DNA from 2 places in the Paenibacillus wuxiensis genome. Region 1 is predicted to be linked to the other one. Evidence: riboswitches for the same ligand, from Rfam matches in the RefSeq annotation. Region 1 holds a riboswitch; the other holds the start of a gene.
The links. Region 1 has a riboswitch for cobalamin ahead of ABN764_RS11460 (ABC transporter substrate-binding protein). Riboswitches for the same ligand answer to the same signal wherever they lie in the genome.

Region 1 (8,815 bases):
GGATTGCCTGCTCATCCAAGGGCTTAATTTGTGCGATCAGTTGATTCAATCGTTCATTCATGCTGCTCATCTCCGTTGTCAAATTGATGTTCATGTGCACTAACTTGTTTTTATTGATGTGCACATAGCTGTATTCAGTACTTCATTGTGTTCTGTGTACATGGCCGTTTTCAGTTCTTAGTTGTGATCTTAGATCCGTGCACAGATTGTGGTTCTTTCTGACTATGACTCATATCCACTCTTGTTCCATGCAACATTCACTATATTCATCGTTATCGATTTTCAAGCGGAATGCTATAAATTGCGTTATTGCAAAATGACAGCAATTTATGCTGTCCAGGGCCGTCTATAACCCTAGCTTCGGTCGAATAAGAATCTGAGGGCGGCCCGTATCGGGATGCGGCACAACCGTCGTCTCTGTGGCAAAAATACGCGACAGCAGCTCCGTAGTCATGATCTGCTCAGGTGTGCCTTGAGCAGCAATGCCGCCGCCATGAATGACAACAAGCCTATCGCAATATAAAGAAGCTAAATTCAAATCATGGAGCACGGATACGACCGTCAACCCGCAATCCTGCTGCCACTCCCGAACAATATCCATAAATTGCACCTGATAATGAATGTCCAAATACGTCGTCGGCTCATCCAGCAGTACAACAGAAGGGGATTGCACCATTAGCTTGGCCAATGCCGTCCGTTGGCGCTGCCCGCCGCTAATCCGATCAAGTGGATGGTCAGCCAGCTCCGTCAGTTGCAGCTTCTCCATAATCCGGTCTACAATCTCTCCACTATCCTCAGATTCTGATCCAAGCCAGGATTGAAATGGGAAACGTCCCATCTCAACCACTTCGCGCACCGTAAATCCAAGTGGTGGAAGCGCTTCCTGTTGCAGCACTGCCATCATCTGAGACAGTGCTCTGCGCTTATAGGTACCCAGCATTTGACCAGCAAGCTGTATAGAGCCAGAAGTAGGTCGATCCACTCCTGACAACAAAGACAGAAGCGTGGACTTGCCACTACCGTTCGGACCAATGATGCCAACCCACTCTCCAGACTTCACAGCGAAATCCACATCTTGCAGTACATGCTTCTCCCCATAATGCTTGCTCAGTCCTTGAACCTCAATGATGCTGCCCTTCTCCATGTGAAAGGCACGATTGCTGCTCTCTGCATGATCCAGATATGCTTTCGGTAGATGTTCTCTTCGCTGTGTCATGACCATTTCCCCCGTTTCGCTCGCTTATTGCGCATAAGCAAGTAGGCGAAGAATGGCGCACCTAGAAACGCGGTTACAACTCCAAGTGGGATTTCTGTCGGTGCGAATGCCGTACGGGCAATCGTATCTGCCCACATCACATATATCGCTCCCCCAATTGCTGAGAGCGGTATCAAATATCGATAATCGGGGCCTACAATTAAGCGCAGCAGATGCGGAACGACTAATCCGACAAAGCCGATGACGCCGGAGACAGATACGGCAGCTGCCGTAATCATCGTTGCCGTCAGCAGCACTACCCATTTCGTCCGCTCTACATGAAGTCCGAGATGTGAGGCCTGCCGCTCACCTAATGCAAGCAAATTAAGCGGTCTTGCATATGCAATAAGAATAACAATGCCAATTGACAAATAAGGAGCGAGCACCACTGTATAAGACCAGCCTCGCATCGCCAAACTGCCCATCACCCAAAACAAAATTTCATTGATCGTCTGATTTGTCATGGCTACAAGAAAGGAGACGATGGAGCCGAGAAAGGCTTGCATCACGACTCCAGATAAGATCAGTGTCTCGATTGGAATCTTCCCCTGCTCACTGGCCAACTTAATGACGAACATTAGGGTCGCTACCCCTGTAGCGAATGCAACGACAGGAATCGTCCATTCGCCAAACAGCGAATACTGCAAACCGAAGTAAATAAGGAATGCGGCTCCAACAGAAGCCCCTGAAGATACCCCTAATGTATACGGATCTGCCAACGGGTTGCGCAGCACTCCTTGAAATGCAGTACCTGCGACCCCAAGCGCCGCCCCTACGAGCATTGCCAATAGAACTCGTGGGAAGCGTACCTTCATCATAATTTGCGCGGAAGCGTCATCCCATGTCACCGGTATGAACTGATCCAGCCCTGGAATATGATGAAGCAGAATTTGAGCAATTTCCCCCATCGGCATTTGTACAGAGCCTACAGCGAGGCATCCTACAACGGACAAAAGGAGAAGCGCAATACCCGCTCCTCCATACCAACCCATTTTATTCATCGATTTCTCCACGACGATTATTTTACCAAGTCCGGATGAATCGCCTTCGCGACTGCCTTCAATCCTTCAGCTACACGAGGTCCCGGACGGCTGATCAGGTTCTGATCCACACCGATTACTTGATTGTTCTTAATTGCATTAATGTTGTTCCAACCGCTGCGTCCACGAATAATTTCTTCCAAGGATTTGTTCGTCTCTTTGTCCACTACACCTTGCGTGAACATGATTACATCTGGATTGGATTTAATAATATTCTCTTCGTTAATTTGAATCCAGCCAGCTGAATCAGCCGCAACGTTCGTGCCGCCTGCCACTTCAATCAGTTCGTTCATGAACTCGCCGCTGCCTACTGTCCAGCCTGGGGAGAATTCAATATACACCTTTTTCTTCTCCGCACTTTGAACGGCCGACTTCACATCTTCACGCACTTGTTTCATGTTGTCAACAATCGTCTTCGCCTTAGCTTGCTGATCCGTAATTTGACCATACAATTCAATGTTCTTAATCACATCATCGTACGTTTTTGGCTCAACCTTGAATATTTTAATGCCCAGTTCACGGAACTTCTTCACGACGGGCTCCTTCATGGAGATACCTGTGAATACGATGTCCGGCTTAGCTTTAATGATTGCCTCTTCATTCGGCTTCGTAATGCCGCCCATTTTCTCTTTGGACTTCGCTGCCTCTGGATAGTCGTCAAAATCAGACACCCCAACGATTTGTGCATCCAATCCAAGCGCGAACAAGGACTCTGTCTCAGCTGGGGACACGGATATAATACGTTCTGGCGCTTTATCGAATGTGAACTCCTCACCCGTCGCATCCTTAACAGTCAGTGGATACGTCGTTTTTAGATCATCCTGCTTCGGTTGTTCTGTAGCCCCATTGCCATTGGACTCTTGCTGTGCAGTATTATTCTCAGCAGGCTTAGCCGCATCTTTATTGCCGCAAGCCGCCAGTCCTACTGTAAGCATAAGCGCCAATAGCGCCGCTACCGATTTGTTCAGCCATTTGTTCATGTCAGAATCTCTCCCTCGCGTCATTCTTCCTAGTCTCTAACCATGTACTACCCGTGCAGGTGTAAAGCGGTTCCATCCTTCGCCATGCGAACGATAATGCACTGCAAGCTGCATTTGCCGTAAGAATGTATGTACATCCCCATTCGGTATCAGTTGTCAATGAGCACTTGCATATACCTGAGCTGTAAATCCTACTGTGACTGAATTTGTGATATACATTCGTGCTGTGCAATTGCATTGAACTGCAGTTTACCTTGTACAAACGAAGTGCTTGATGGGATGTGAAATCATTTCCAAAACAGCAAAAACCCCCGATCCTTCGATCCGGGGGAACACAAAGTCATCTATCGCAATATTCAACAGACACCTAGAAGCAGGAAGCAAGCAGCTGCGCTGCCATGTTGCCTGATGCATTACGCCAATGACGTGATCCTCTCCGCGAAGGATACAGCTCGTCCATCTTCAGGCAGGTTTCCTGACTTAGGAGAATACGTTGCAGCTCGCCTTCCCATCCATAGCGGTACATACAGCACACACTAATGAATCCGACAGTGGCATCATGAGCGCAACACTCCATTCACAGTGGCGGGACCGCGCCGGGTTCACACCGGCTTCCCTATTAACCTCGAATATGCATCGGCCATACAATACAACGGTGTCTCTTACCGAACAACGCGTATGGATCCGTACCGCATACATACCCAAGGACCTGAAGTATCACGATTATTCAATATGGAATACATTTCGTCATCCAAGTGCTAAACTCGATAATTGATTATAGGGGAAAAGCCGCTGCGTTGCAATAGATTACATCATTGCGCGTATCCAATGAACCTGCTTTGACACACAAACGTCATCATCTGCTGGGAAGCCGTTCTGCTCGCAAGAATTTCCATTTGCGGGCACATCGCTTCGCCGTAATCATAACACCGCCACCGATTGGCGCAGCGGCTTCCCAGAATGACTTCCTTGGGAAAGCCAGCGTGTATAAGCGACGAACGACACCACCGTGTGTGACGATGACAACATCTGGCCGCGGACTAAGCCCGCTTCCATATGACTGTCTCTGCATCCGGCTTGTCTTGCTGCGCAGCACACGTCCACGTGGTAGCGGCGAAGAATGGTACGGTCGACGACGGATAGCACCCTCTTGCCGTTCCATGTGATTACCGCTGCTGATGAAGGAATCTCGCGCATTGCGCAGCACTTCCCACCATACATGCGCCGTTCGCGTACAGAAGGTCTGCCACGGTTCCCCGCGCGGCGGCTGGATGGCTGATGAATCGTCAAGCCATCTTCGATACTGTGGATCTTCCTTCAAGTCATTGTAGGTTAACCCTTCCCACATACCAAAGTCATATTCTCGCAGCCTTGTGTCCTCCACAGCTTGGATGCTGTCACGCGGACGCAAATAGGCGAGCGTGTCGCGACAGCGGCGCATATCGCTCGTGTATAGCAGCGGTGATGGATGCGCCAATGTTCGGCGAAGAGCTCGGAGCTCTTCTGTTGAATCAGGCAATAGCGGTACATCCGAATAGCTAATATATCGCCGCTCCGTATTCTCTTGCGTCAAGCCATGACGAACAAGTGCGAAGCGCACAATTTTGCCGCTTGCTTGACTCTTTTTTCGTAACATATGTCTTGTCATTACCAATCGTTTCCTGTTGTTTTTCAATGCTCCTGAACGACGCCGGTTCCGATGAATAACGGGAGCATTCCATTTAGTTGTCCGTGTCATCCCATTTGTACTCCTTCATCCGCCATTCGTCTACAGAAGCCATCCTCCGCGCACATATAGGAGCAGGCCTGCCAGAATAACAAAGACTGTCGAGCTGCTTACGAGCAGCCTGCATACCGCAGGCACATGCTCTGCTTGCAGAGGCTGCTTCATATCCCCCATATAAGCGCGGAACGAACGTATTCCTTTATACACATTATAACCACCAAGCCTGATGCCAAGCGCACCTGCTGCTGCTGCCTCAGCCCACCCGCTATTCGGGCTTGGATGCTTGCTTGCATCTCGAAGCGCCATTGACCAAGCCCTGCGTGCATCATACCGATGAATCCAAGCGCTCAGCGTGATGAGCACAGCAGTGATCCGTGCTGGTATCCAGTTGGCGATATCATCGAGGCGGGCAGATGCCCAGCCCAAATTCTGATATTTCTCATTTTTATAGCCGACCATAGAATCGAGCGTATTCACCGCACGATATGCCATAGCCAGCGGAGCGCCTCCGATAAGTGCGAAGAATAGCGGCGAAATGACCGCATCAACTATGTTCTCCGCTACCGTCTCGACGGTAGCGCGCACGACTTCCGGTTCATCCAATTGCTCTGTATCGCGGCCGACAATCATGCCGACTTCTCGCCTTGCACCCTCTAAGTCCTGCTCCTTCAGCCTCCGATACACAGCCATCCCTGCATCCTTCAGTCCTTTTGCCGCAATTGTCGTTCCAATGAGCAATGCCTCGGCAATCCATCCTACATATTCATGAACATGATATAGTCCTGTTAATATAAGCCAAGTCGACGCATACGCCCCTCCTACCACGATAATCGGCAGCAGGATGCCTAGCGGCTTGAGCGCCTGCTCGGAAGGACTTATCCTGCGTATAACACGTTCTACTCTGCTTATTCCTTTGCCAATCCCAACGACTGGATGCGGGATAGCCCGAGGATCGCCTACAATCCGATCCCATATGTATGCTGCTATTATGATGAGCGCTGCTGTCATATGTCTACCACCCTAGTAGGTTGTTCTTCTCTGTTAGCGGTCATGCTTCATGCTGAGTCTTGACGGACTCATATACGGTAGTGTACACGAGTTGTCCGACCGCATGACCCAATGTGGTCGCTGTCCCTGCATAGCAATGCACAGGTTCATATCGACCAGTATCTATCACGGCAAATACAATTGCATCTGTCGTCGTCCCCGTGGCAATGCGCCCCGTCTCTGAATCTAAGATGCCCAGATCAGACAGAGCCGCACATTTGGCCTCCGTTGCCGTCATGAACACATTCCATACCGCGGCATCAGACAATTTGCCATCCATAATAAGAATGGAATTAATCGTCCCTGGCTTCAATGGTTCATAAGCTGAGAATACGCGCCGCGGCATCCCAGCACGAGCCGCATTAGACGTTCCGGCAGTCGTTACGCACAGAAGCGAACATTCATCCGCATCCTGCTCAGCAACAGATGCATGGCTCACCTTAGCAGCGGTCATAAGCCCAACTGTCTGCTCCGGAGCGTACCCCTTCTCTACACACGTCAGACGAAGATACTCTATCGGATCTGCACAATTGAACTGATAATGAACCATCTGATTCAAGATGCGATTGCCCGTCCATTGCCCCCCATGATATACAGCACTGCTCCATATCGGCGCTGCCTGTGGCAGCTCAACAGCGATAAGAGCATTCTCCCAGCGAATATCTACTCCTGCAATATGTCCAGATGTAAAGGTACAGTTGCCCTCTCGATATGGCTGCATCCCACTTCTCCTTCATTCTGTGTTTGTCTACTGTAACACAGCTGCAAGGGCTGACGCTACAATTGCATTCGCAGCGCGATCCTTGACTGCCAATCGGAAGTCTCTTTCCGTCAGTCCAACATACATATCGCAATTGCGAATGAGAATGCCAGATCGGCATAATTCGGCCTGAAGCGACTTCGCCGTCCACCCTTCTGGAGCTCTGCATAATAGGAAATTCGCTACGCTTGGCCATGTTCGAATGCCTAACATATGCAGCTGCTGACGCAGAGCAGCCCGTTCTTCATCGATGAGAGCTCGTGTTGAAGCCGCGTATTGATCCGCCTGCTCGTCCGTCAGAAGGGCTTCTCCTGCCGCTAGTGCCAAGCCATTGACACTCCATGCCACCTGCATAGCCGACATCGCCGCAATATGCTGCGGCTGAGCAATTGCGTACCCGAGACGTAATCCAGGAATCGCATAGAACTTCGTAAGTGAACGAAGTACAATAAGATTCGGGCATCGATGAACAAATGGAATCAAGGAATGCTCCTCTTCATTCGCAAAGTCAATAAAAGCTTCATCGATTACGAGAATCGTAGAAGCAGCTTCTGCTAAGGCTGCAAGTCTTCCTAGCAGCATATGATCATATAATGCACCATTCGGGTTGTTCGGGTGGCCGATAAATACGACATCCGCCTGCTCAATAAGCTCTGTCAGCTGAGACTCGGTAGCACGGAAGTCGTTATCCTCACTGCCAACCCTATGCATCACTTCTGCTCCGAACTTGCGCGACAGCGTCTCATATTCAGAGAAACAAGGGGCAATAACGCCAACCCGTTTAGGCCGAATCGCCAGCAACAACAGCGCCATGCATTCTGCAGCCCCGTTGCCAATGCTAATCAGTGCCTCGTCGACCCCTAACTTCGCAGCTAAGAGCTTCTTCATCTGCCGATGTCCAGGATCCGGATAATGAACGATTGACGGCATCATCTCGCGCCTCAGACAATCTATAACAGCCGAAGGCGGACCAAGCGGATTAATATTCGCACTGAAGTCCAGCAGTGCCTTACGATCGACGCCGAACGCGTCCGCAGCCGTCCACACATCCCCACCATGCCCGAATCGTTCAATTGTGCCCATTGCTGTCTGCCTCCCAATGATGTCAATTGGATTTGTCCAAAGGTTGAAAATATCTATGTACTGCTAGCTCCACGAACGGAGCTCTCCAATATGGAATCGTTTCTACTCGTCCATTATGCGTAACAGAGCAATGTTCGTCAAACGAATTTTCCTGTAAATATGTGCAGTTCCTCCGTTCACTACGGGCGTTGCGGTGCGATTCGCAAGCAATTATAGTGGAATTGCAAAGGTTTTATTACGAAATGCCAAAAAACATTGGTCAATCGCACACTGTAACACTTCTGTTAATTGCTGTATAATCTTGTTGCACCACACATCTTAACAGGTGTGATATGTCATGGATGAGGAGGGATGATTATGTCGGTGCATCACAAGACATCATGGGCTACTCTCGGCGCCGCCATCATTGTCACCATCTATTACGCTGCAATTCTATTTCGACTCAAGGGAGACATTGGATTATACAGCACGGAAATGATGGCCCTTGCCCGGAACGTGTTCGGAATTGCCGTCGTCGTTCAAGTCGTTATGCACTTTATCAATTTTATGTCCAAGGATGAGGCCGAGGACAAGGAGCTTGCTCGTTCGGTATCCATGCAGGCCAATCAGTTCAGCCTACTCTTTCTCGTCCTTGCTGTAGCTTGCTGTGCGGCCTATTTAATATATGTATCGGATACACGCACCCTATTGCTGTCTCCGCTCGTATGCGCTCATTTGCTTGTCTGTGTGCTGCTGGCTGCGTGGGTGATCAAGCACTCCTTGGAATTAATGCTGTACCATCGTTTTATCAAGGCGGATCCATTAGATCATCCTTGATCATGTAACCGTTTACTTCGTGAATATTACTATCCGTGATACAAAAGATAAGGAGTGCCCGATCAGCATACGCTGCGAGGCACTCCTTATTGTTAGGACAGAGCCAGT
Region 2 (8,815 bases), on a different contig from region 1:
ATAAACGTCGAACCATCGGACAATATTTCCTTACTCATCATGATACATATCGATTTCAGTTCTGCAACTTATGTACATTACGCCCCTTCGTACCAAACCAACCTTTTTCTGAAAAATATACTCATAACAAAATAACAAATGTACACGCTATAAGTGAGATAAGCGGTCTCCGCATTCAACATCTTGATCATTGAATCGTTGCTTCAATAACGATAATTATGCTACTATATATTTGTTAGCAAAAGCTAGAAATAGAATATTATACCCTAGATGTGAATATCGCCTTGAAAGGATGACCAAATACGATGACTACATCAATGAATGCAAGCGAAGCTATGCTGTCGCGCCACTCTGTTCGTAAATATGTTCCACATACACCAATTGCCTCTTCCGAATTGAACGAGATCTTGGAGCTTGCCGGATCCGCACCATCTGCTTGGAACTTGCAGCATTGGCGCTTCCTCGTCTTCCAACAGGAAGATACGAAGCAGAAGCTTCTGCCCATCGCCTACAATCAGCAGCAGGTTGTTGACTGCTCGGCTGTCATTGCCGTGCTTGGCGACACACAAGCGAACCTGATGGCGTCAGAATTGTATGGCGAGCAGCTGCAAGCAGGCAACATCTCGCAGCAAGTGCATGATACACTGGTAGGCAACATTAACCGCGCCTATGCATCTTCCGAGCAGGTTGGCACCGAAGCAGCGATCCTCAACAGTTCACTTGCTGCCATGCAATTGATGCTTGCTGCCAAAGCTAAAGGCTGGGACACTTGCTCAATGGGCGGCTTTAGCAAGGAGCAGTTCGTTACGGAATTCACCATCCCGTCCCGCTATGTGCCGGTGATGCTTATTACACTTGGCAAAGCAGCTGCACCTGCGCATGCAACAAGCCGCTTGCCATTGGAACGTACGGTGTTCCATGAATCATTCCCAGCGAATCAATAAGATATGATCCTTATTTTTTTGAGCACAATGAAATACAAAAGCGCCCATCCCATGGATGTGGCGCTTTTCTCTGTTGCTTAGGATTAGCTCGGATTCCAGCGCATCTTCACTTCCAGCTCGCAGCAGCGTCCTGCCGCAGGATCCGTATTGAAAATGATTTGGATACCATCTGGCGTAAATTTTACATCCAACCTCGACTGTACCCCGATCTCGCGTATAAGCCGTATCACCTCAGCCTTGTTGCCCCGCTGCGCTGCGTCCATAACGGCAGTCGCCAGAGAATGCGAGCTCCTCAGTCGATCAAGCACACGTACCGCCTGCTCCGCTAGGGAATAGGTACTGGCTGCTGAGGTTACAAATAGGCTCGAATCCATAGGCGGATAAGTTTCTGGAATGCGATCCCGCTTACCCAATACCGGTCGGACAGAAGGCACTCGTATGATGGATTGCAATGATCCTACCCGACACGTAATCCCTGGTTCATTAGACGACATCTCACACATCCCTCGTTTCTAAGTAGTCCGTACGAAGAAGGTACTATGTCAGCCTATGTAAGAGGAGCACATTTCGTGTTCTTCATTGCGGCTTAGCGGCGTGCTAAAAAATGCTCCAATCGTATCGTTCGGACAAAGCGCCAAGCAGATGTACCCCTGCTACACTATTGCCTTTCTTATTCAGGGAAGGCCCAACGACACCGATTCCCATCTTGCCAGGAATGACTGCAAGAATACCGCCAGACACACCGCTCTTGGCCGGGATGCCCACGTGAATCGCAAATTCTCCCGAGGCATTGTACATGCCGCACGTCACCATGAACGAATTCGCAATCTGTACATAATGCTTCGGAATGTAGCAGCGTCCTGTCTGTGGATTGCAGCCGCCATTTGCCAATACAAGAGCCATACGCGCAAGATGATCGGTATTTACCTCAATTGCGCATTGACGGAAATACACCTCCAGCGTATCCTCTACATCCGCTTCAAGTACACCATTATCCTTCAAGAAATAAGCCAATGAACGATTCCGATGTGCCGTATCCTTCTCGGATTGGTATACTTCCTCATTCCACGTGATGGTAGGGTCATCCGCCAATTCTCGAATGAATTCAAGCATGCGCATTGATTTTTCCTCAGGCGTTCCCCCCTCAATTAACGAGGCGATAGTAATCGCCCCTGCATTGATAAAGGGATTGAACGGCTTCCCAGGGTCAACGAGCTCAAGCTTCAAGATCGAGTTGAAATCATCACCAGTGGGCTCCATCCCTACCTTATTAAATACAACTGCCTCGCCGCTATCGAGCAAGGCCAAGAGCAGTGAGAAGACCTTGGATATGCTTTGCATTGTAAATTTGAACTTGCAATCGCCTGCATGCACCTGTTCACCTTGAATACCGAACAAGGATATGCACAGCCCATCCTTCGGAGCATTTGCAAGCCCCGGTATATATGAAGCGACCTCTCCATCTTGTGATACTGTCCGGCTCTCCTCTACCCAATGAGGGAGCTCTCTTCTAAGTTGCTGCCAATAGGTCGTCATACGTAATGAACACCTTTCCTTCCTTCAACCAACATTGCGATGAACATATCAGCATCTCGCTGATGAGATATATATGGTTATATCTATCGTTTCTTGGTTAGCGGGTTCACATGCGTCAGCATGTTATGCTGTCCAGCCTGTACTCTAGTCCTCACGCTGAGGCTCCGTAACACGCGAAACCTTGTTCACAATCTGTGATTCATACTGGGCGAACGCAGGTACAACAGCCCATCCCCGCTCCTCCATCATCATTTGCAGCCGCAGCTTCCGTTCATTCAGCTGCCTACGTGTGTCACCAATCTTCTGTTCATCTTCGGGAGTGCAGGCAGCGAGAAGCTGTTCCAAGCGAACGACTTCGCGTCCTACATGCAGCTCTTCCGGCAACAGGCCTGCATTCTGCATCATCAAATAAGCTGGTCTCAATTCCTCAGGAACATGCGACAAGTCTTTGAGCACCAGAGGCTTCCCCTTGCCTGGCAGCTCATCGAATCCACCTTCATTCATTGCCTCTTGAATCTTCTGCTCTGCCATCCATCCGATAATATCCATGATTGCACACCTCGCTATTCGACTACATCTAATGTAGACATACCCTGTAATAGGATACCACTAATCACCCCAGAATTTTAACTGGAAAATAAACAAAAAGAACTCACCCTCAGCCAATGAGGGCAAGCTCTTGTTATTCGTGCCAATTCAATTACAAATCAATTGGAATCGCTGCTTGTGATTTATGCCAATCCTCTTCGTGAGTCAGTAAAAATTGCTCTGTCGTTAAGTAGAAAGAGATAGGCGGCTTCTCTTTTAAATAATGGCGCTGCATGAGCAGGTCATAGTGGACTTGGCGGTTGCGTGTTCCCGTGAGTACGGGAAGATCATCATGTTCATCCAAATAATCATCGACCGCCGCCTGAACCATATCTAGATATATCGGAATGTGCTTATCTTTCTCATCAAATATTTCGTACGTGTAATGGGACATATAGAACTTCTGATCCGATTCCCCACCTAAATAACGGCGCAGGCGTTTCAAATCAATGCTTTGATCCCCTAGGAGCAGGGTCGTTCGTTTAATCTCTTTTGGCATATCTTTCTCATATTGAATCACCGCTCTGCGGACATCTTCTAACGTTACATGCACCGCTTCAAGAGCTGCCTTAGAGTTTTTCTTATCCCGTTTGAACCATTGTGTGAACCAACGCATATCAGATCCCACCTTTCTGCCTCCGTGTGATAAGGAAGATGGAAGCAGGATTCATGTATCCGCTTACATCTCTATTATAACATAATTTTCATTAATCGACATGTTTGGTTGTTCCGGTATTCCTTTAACATATGAATAACCAATGTTCATCTCATTCACTCACGCGCAGGAAAAGAAAAATGTCGATTTACCATATATTACGTATTTTAAATTTGAAGGTTTCACGTTATAAAAAAAGACCATCTCTGCATGGCAGTCACGATGACTGCGAGAGATGGCCTTTCCCTATGATAATGAAGAAATATTGAAGGTCTATATGCGCGCGATGAAAACTAGCGAGGATCAGTTCTTATGCTTCAGTCGATACTGCCGCTTCATGGCGTGCGCGAGCAAGCTTCGTTGCTTCTACCATGTTGCGCAGTGCAGCTACCGTCTCCGGCTCGCGGCGCGTCTTCAGACCACAGTCTGGGTTAATCCAGAACGTCTCAGCCGGCAGCACACGAAGCGCCTGCTCGATGATCCGATCAATCTCTTCTACAGCAGGCACACGTGGACTGTGAATATCATATACACCCAGACCAATGCCAAGCTCGTAGCTCTGCTCCTCCAGTGTAGCAATCATATCGCCGCCGCTGCGTGCCGTTTCGAGCGAGATCACGTCCGCATCCATCTTGCGGATCGTATCGACCATGTCGGAGAAGTCGCAATAGCACATGTGCGTGTGTACTTGCGTCTCAGGCGCTGCTCCGCATGTTGCAAGCCGGAAAGCAAGCACTGCCCAATCCGTATAATAGACAGCATCCTCCGCCTTAAGCGGCATACCTTCCTTCACCGCAGGCTCATCGACCTGGATCATGCCAATCCCTGCAGTCTCCAGTGCTGCAATCTCTTGACGAAGCGCGTACGCCAGCTGGAATGCCGCCTGCTCACGAGGAATGTCGTCACGTACGAACGACCAGTTCAAGATCGTAACCGGGCCCGTAAGCATTCCCTTAACCGGCTGAGACGTCAAGGACTGTGCAAATGCCGTTTCCTTCACCGTCATCGGCTCTGTGAACGCCACATCTCCGTACAGAACCGGAGGTTTTACACAGCGCGAGCCATAGGATTGAACCCAGCCGAACTTCGTGAATGCGAACCCGTCCAGCTTCTCGCCAAAGTATTCAACCATGTCCGTGCGTTCGAATTCACCATGTACCAGCACGTCAATGCCGATCTCTTCCTGAATGCGAATCCAGCGTGTCATTTCCTCTTCCAAATACGTTTCATACGTCTTGGCATCCCATTCTCCCTTGCGGAAGCGAAGGCGTGCGCGCCGGATATCCACAGTTTGCGGCATACTGCCAATCGTTGTGGTCGGCAGCAGCGGCAGCGATGGCCAGCGCTTGCGCTGAAGCTCCTTGCGTTCCTCGAATGGAAGACGTTCAATTCCTTTTTCCTTCTCTGCACGAAGCAGTTCTTCCAACGCTTGAACGACTTGTGGACGCTGTCTTGACGGCTCCGTACGCCATGCTTGAACACGAGCTCTGCTCTCTGCTAACGCTGCACGCGTCTCTTCACTCGGGCTTGAGAAGTGACGAGCAAGCAGAGCCGTCTCTTCCAGCTTCTCATCCGCGAACGCCAATGCCTCGCGCACTGGTGCTGGCAGCTCAGTTTCCCGCGCCGCCGTGAGTGGTACATGAAGCAGGCTGCATGATGGCTGAATAATCCAGCGTTCCTTTGGTACAATCTCTTCCACAGACTCCAGCCATACTGCAGCAGCCGCCAAGTCCGTACGCCAAATATTGCGGCCATCAATAATGCCGACAGCAAGCTGCTTCTGCGCAGGGAATCCGAATTGACGAAGCGCTGCTTCATTTCTCCCTTTATCATGAACAAAGTCTAATCCGAGCGTATCCACCGGAAGCGATACGAACGCTTCGTAGTCAGACACCGCATCGAAGTAGGTCTGAACCCATAATGATAAGCTTGGTGCCGCCTTGCGCAATTCGGCATAGACTTCCTTCACAGCAGCCCAATGCTCGCTTGGCATTTCCAGCACGAATGCAGGTTCATCCAATTGCACAGCCTGAACACCTTCACCCTCCAACTCGCTAAGCAACTGTCCGTATACCCCTACGAATTGGCGAAGAACGTTCAGGCGCTCTTCCGGTTTAATCCCTTTAATAAAGCGGACATAAGTATATGGCCCGATGATGACTGGCTTACCTTCAATGCCATGAATCTGCTTCGCTTGGCGATAGGCTTGCAGCGGGCGATTGACCGTAAGTTGCGGCGCCTTGCCTTCCCATTCCGGCACAATGTAGTGATAGTTCGTATTAAACCACTTCGTCATCTCGCAAGCTACCGCATCCTGTGTTCCGCGAGCCAAGGCGAACAGCAAATCTGCGTTCACTTCTCCACCATCATATGCAAACCGTGACGGAATCAATCCGAATGTGGCCGTCATATCAAGCACATGATCATACCAGGAGTAATCATTTACTGGAATTAGGTCAATGCCAGCGTCCTGCATCGTCTTCAGCCGAACATCATTGATGCGCGCCAATCCTTCTTCCAGCTGCTGAACAGAACTATTACCAGCCCAATATTGCTCCAATGCCTTCTTCCATTCCCGGTCGTATCCGATCCGAGGGTAACCTGCTGTGCTTGTCTTGATTGAATGAACTGTCATCATACTGCCCCTCTCCATGAGTCATTTTGCCATACGGGATATAATTGGACAATTTCTATCGCTTAACACGGAATTAAGATTGCAGTTGAACGCTCTACCCCACCATATGTGACTTTATCACTCAGACTTCAGAAATTTCATTGCAAAACAATATGCAAAAAAGACATTCCTGTCCAACAACAGAAATGTCTCGTAAACGTCCATGAAGTCATAGTGGAATAGATCGATCCTTCCGTCTCATTAGCAGACTGCCCTCATGCTAAGAGGAATCGAAAACCGATATCCATGCTTACGAACACTTCCCTATCTCCCGTAGGTACGAACAGTGTTGTCAAAACAGGCAGGTCTCCTGGCTTCAGCTTCATTGGCCTTTGCAGCCTTCCCGATCAATTACGACCAGTGGCTCTCTCGCAATACCTCAACTGTCACAGTGGCGGGACCGCGCCGGATTTCCAACCGGCTTCCCTATTAAGCTTCGACGTTACCCGAAGCACCTGTTTCCTCCTATTCAATTGCATTGAAAGTCGCAGTCACGCTTCCCCCAATTGAGAACGATTATATATCTAACCAGAACGAATGACAAGGATTTTTTCTCATCTCTAACCAAAATAAACAAATACCGGAGCTATCACCTTATCTTTATTAAACTCCGATTCACTAAGCGTCTATCCATGCACAATAGGCGAGCCTCTCGGCTCGCCTATTGATGATTACGGGTTGATACGCTAGATGACCATTCCTTCATGCAGAAAGACAATATCTTCACCTTTCTCATCTAGCGTCAATTCACGATTATCCAAGAACCATACATCATTTTGCTCCATAAAGAACGTAATGCCGTTCACAACTTCCGTCACTGCTGGATATTGCGGACTGTCTTTCATGATGCCGAATGAATAAGGTCCTGAAGCACTGAATCCGCTATAGCGGACGAATATGCGTACTGAGTCTCCTGCTGTGAATCCCCAATCAGCCAAAAAACGCTCGACTGCCTTCGCTGTAACGCGTAATTGCATGTTCAGACCTCCTTAATCATACCTTTCATCCGATTTGATCATACCATGTGGTCGCCACTTTTGTTAACACCAAAGTTGACAGTTCGTCAATGATCCGCATCATCATTACCGCATAATACGTTCGGCGATATGATTATATGCTACCTTCTGTTTAGGAACATCACGATCTCTACCGAGAAATTCTGCCAGGTTACAGCTTGATGCGTTGAAGCCGCAGCGCATTCAGTACAACGGATACCGAACTGAAGGCCATAGCCGCTCCTGCAAGCCAAGGTGCAAGCAATCCGATTGCTGCAATCGGGATGCCTATCGTATTGTATACGAGCGCCCAGAACAAGTTCTGCTTAATGTTGCGCATGGTACGGCGGCTCATCTCCATCGCGTCCGCAATGCCGTTCAAGTCGCCACGCATTAAGGTTACGCCTGCCGTCTCCATTGCTACATCCGTACCTGTACCGATCGCGAACCCAATGTCCGCTGCTGCCAGAGCTGGCGCATCATTAATTCCATCGCCTACCATGGCGACAACACTGCCTCTCTGCTGCAGCTCGCGCACATGCTGTGCCTTCTGTTCAGGCAGCACCTCTGCAAATACATCATCAATCCCTACTTGTGACGCGATTGCTCTGGCCGTGCGAGTGTTGTCTCCTGTCATCATGACGACGCGTATCCCCATTTGATGCAGCCGCTCAATGGCCTTCTTTGAAGAAGCCTTCACCTGGTCGGCAACGGCAACAATGCCTTTCCAGCTGCCATCAACCGCAATGAGCATTGCCGTCTTGCCTGCCTGCTCCATGTCTTGCAACGCTGCCTCCGCATCGCCACTTGCTACCCCGTTCTTTTCCATCCATCTGCGTGTGCCGACAATGATCTGATGCCCCTTCACCTCAGCCGCTATTCCATATCCAGGTTCAGCTCGGAATGAATCCGGTTCGACCGTGCTGATTCCTTGCTCCGACAATCCCTTCACAATTGCCTGTGCCAATGGATGCTCGGACTGCTTCTCAGCAGATGCCAGTAAGGTCAAGAGTTCTGTCTTCTCGTCTTCATTCCCATCATGCAGTACAACATCTGTAAGCGAAGGAGCCCCTTCTGTTACGGTTCCTGTCTTGTCGAGCACAACCGTCTGCACCCGATATGCGCCTTCCAGATGCTCGCCGCCACGGAATAGTACACCATATTCCGCAGCACGTCCGGTTCCCGCCATAATCGACGTTGGCGTTGCCAAGCCGAGCGCGCACGGGCAAGCGATTACGAGTACGGCAATGGTACGAGACAAGGCTACACCGAAGTTGCCTGGTTCGACAGCGAAATACCAAATTAAGAATACAAGCACCGCAATCCCAACGACTATCGGCACGAAGATGCCTGATATTTTATCAGCGATCCGCTGAATCGGAGCCTTGGAGCCCTGTGCCTCCTCAACGATTTTAATAATTTG

Region 2: linked by a shared signal. The riboswitch ahead of metE (5-methyltetrahydropteroyltriglutamate--homocysteine S-methyltransferase) and the one ahead of ABN764_RS11460 (ABC transporter substrate-binding protein) in region 1 are both predicted to bind cobalamin.

What each region holds. Positions count from the first base shown of each region.
Region 1 covers NZ_JBEFZI010000004.1:537,770-546,584, reverse strand. The annotation lists gene cobT (nicotinate-nucleotide--dimethylbenzimidazole phosphoribosyltransferase) at 1-61, opposite strand, end outside; gene ABN764_RS11470 (ABC transporter ATP-binding protein) at 347-1,216, opposite strand; gene ABN764_RS11465 (FecCD family ABC transporter permease) at 1,213-2,256, opposite strand; gene ABN764_RS11460 (ABC transporter substrate-binding protein) at 2,274-3,275, opposite strand; cobalamin riboswitch at 3,724-3,935, opposite strand; gene ABN764_RS11455 (histidine phosphatase family protein) at 4,132-5,013, opposite strand; gene cbiB (adenosylcobinamide-phosphate synthase CbiB) at 5,044-6,009, opposite strand; gene ABN764_RS11445 (adenosylcobinamide amidohydrolase) at 6,050-6,769, opposite strand; gene cobD (threonine-phosphate decarboxylase CobD) at 6,797-7,891, opposite strand; gene ABN764_RS11435 (phosphatase) at 8,249-8,707, shown strand.
Region 2 covers NZ_JBEFZI010000015.1:16,774-25,588, reverse strand. The annotation lists gene ABN764_RS26340 (nitroreductase family protein) at 306-944, shown strand; gene ABN764_RS26335 (YuzC family spore coat inner layer protein) at 1,028-1,438, opposite strand; gene glsA (glutaminase A) at 1,542-2,480, opposite strand; gene ABN764_RS26325 (DnaJ family domain-containing protein) at 2,625-3,029, opposite strand; gene ABN764_RS26320 (DUF3939 domain-containing protein) at 3,181-3,696, opposite strand; gene metE (5-methyltetrahydropteroyltriglutamate--homocysteine S-methyltransferase) at 4,034-6,358, opposite strand; cobalamin riboswitch at 6,681-6,871, opposite strand; gene ABN764_RS26310 (HesB/YadR/YfhF family protein) at 7,084-7,374, opposite strand; gene ABN764_RS26305 (heavy metal translocating P-type ATPase) at 7,565-8,815, opposite strand, start outside.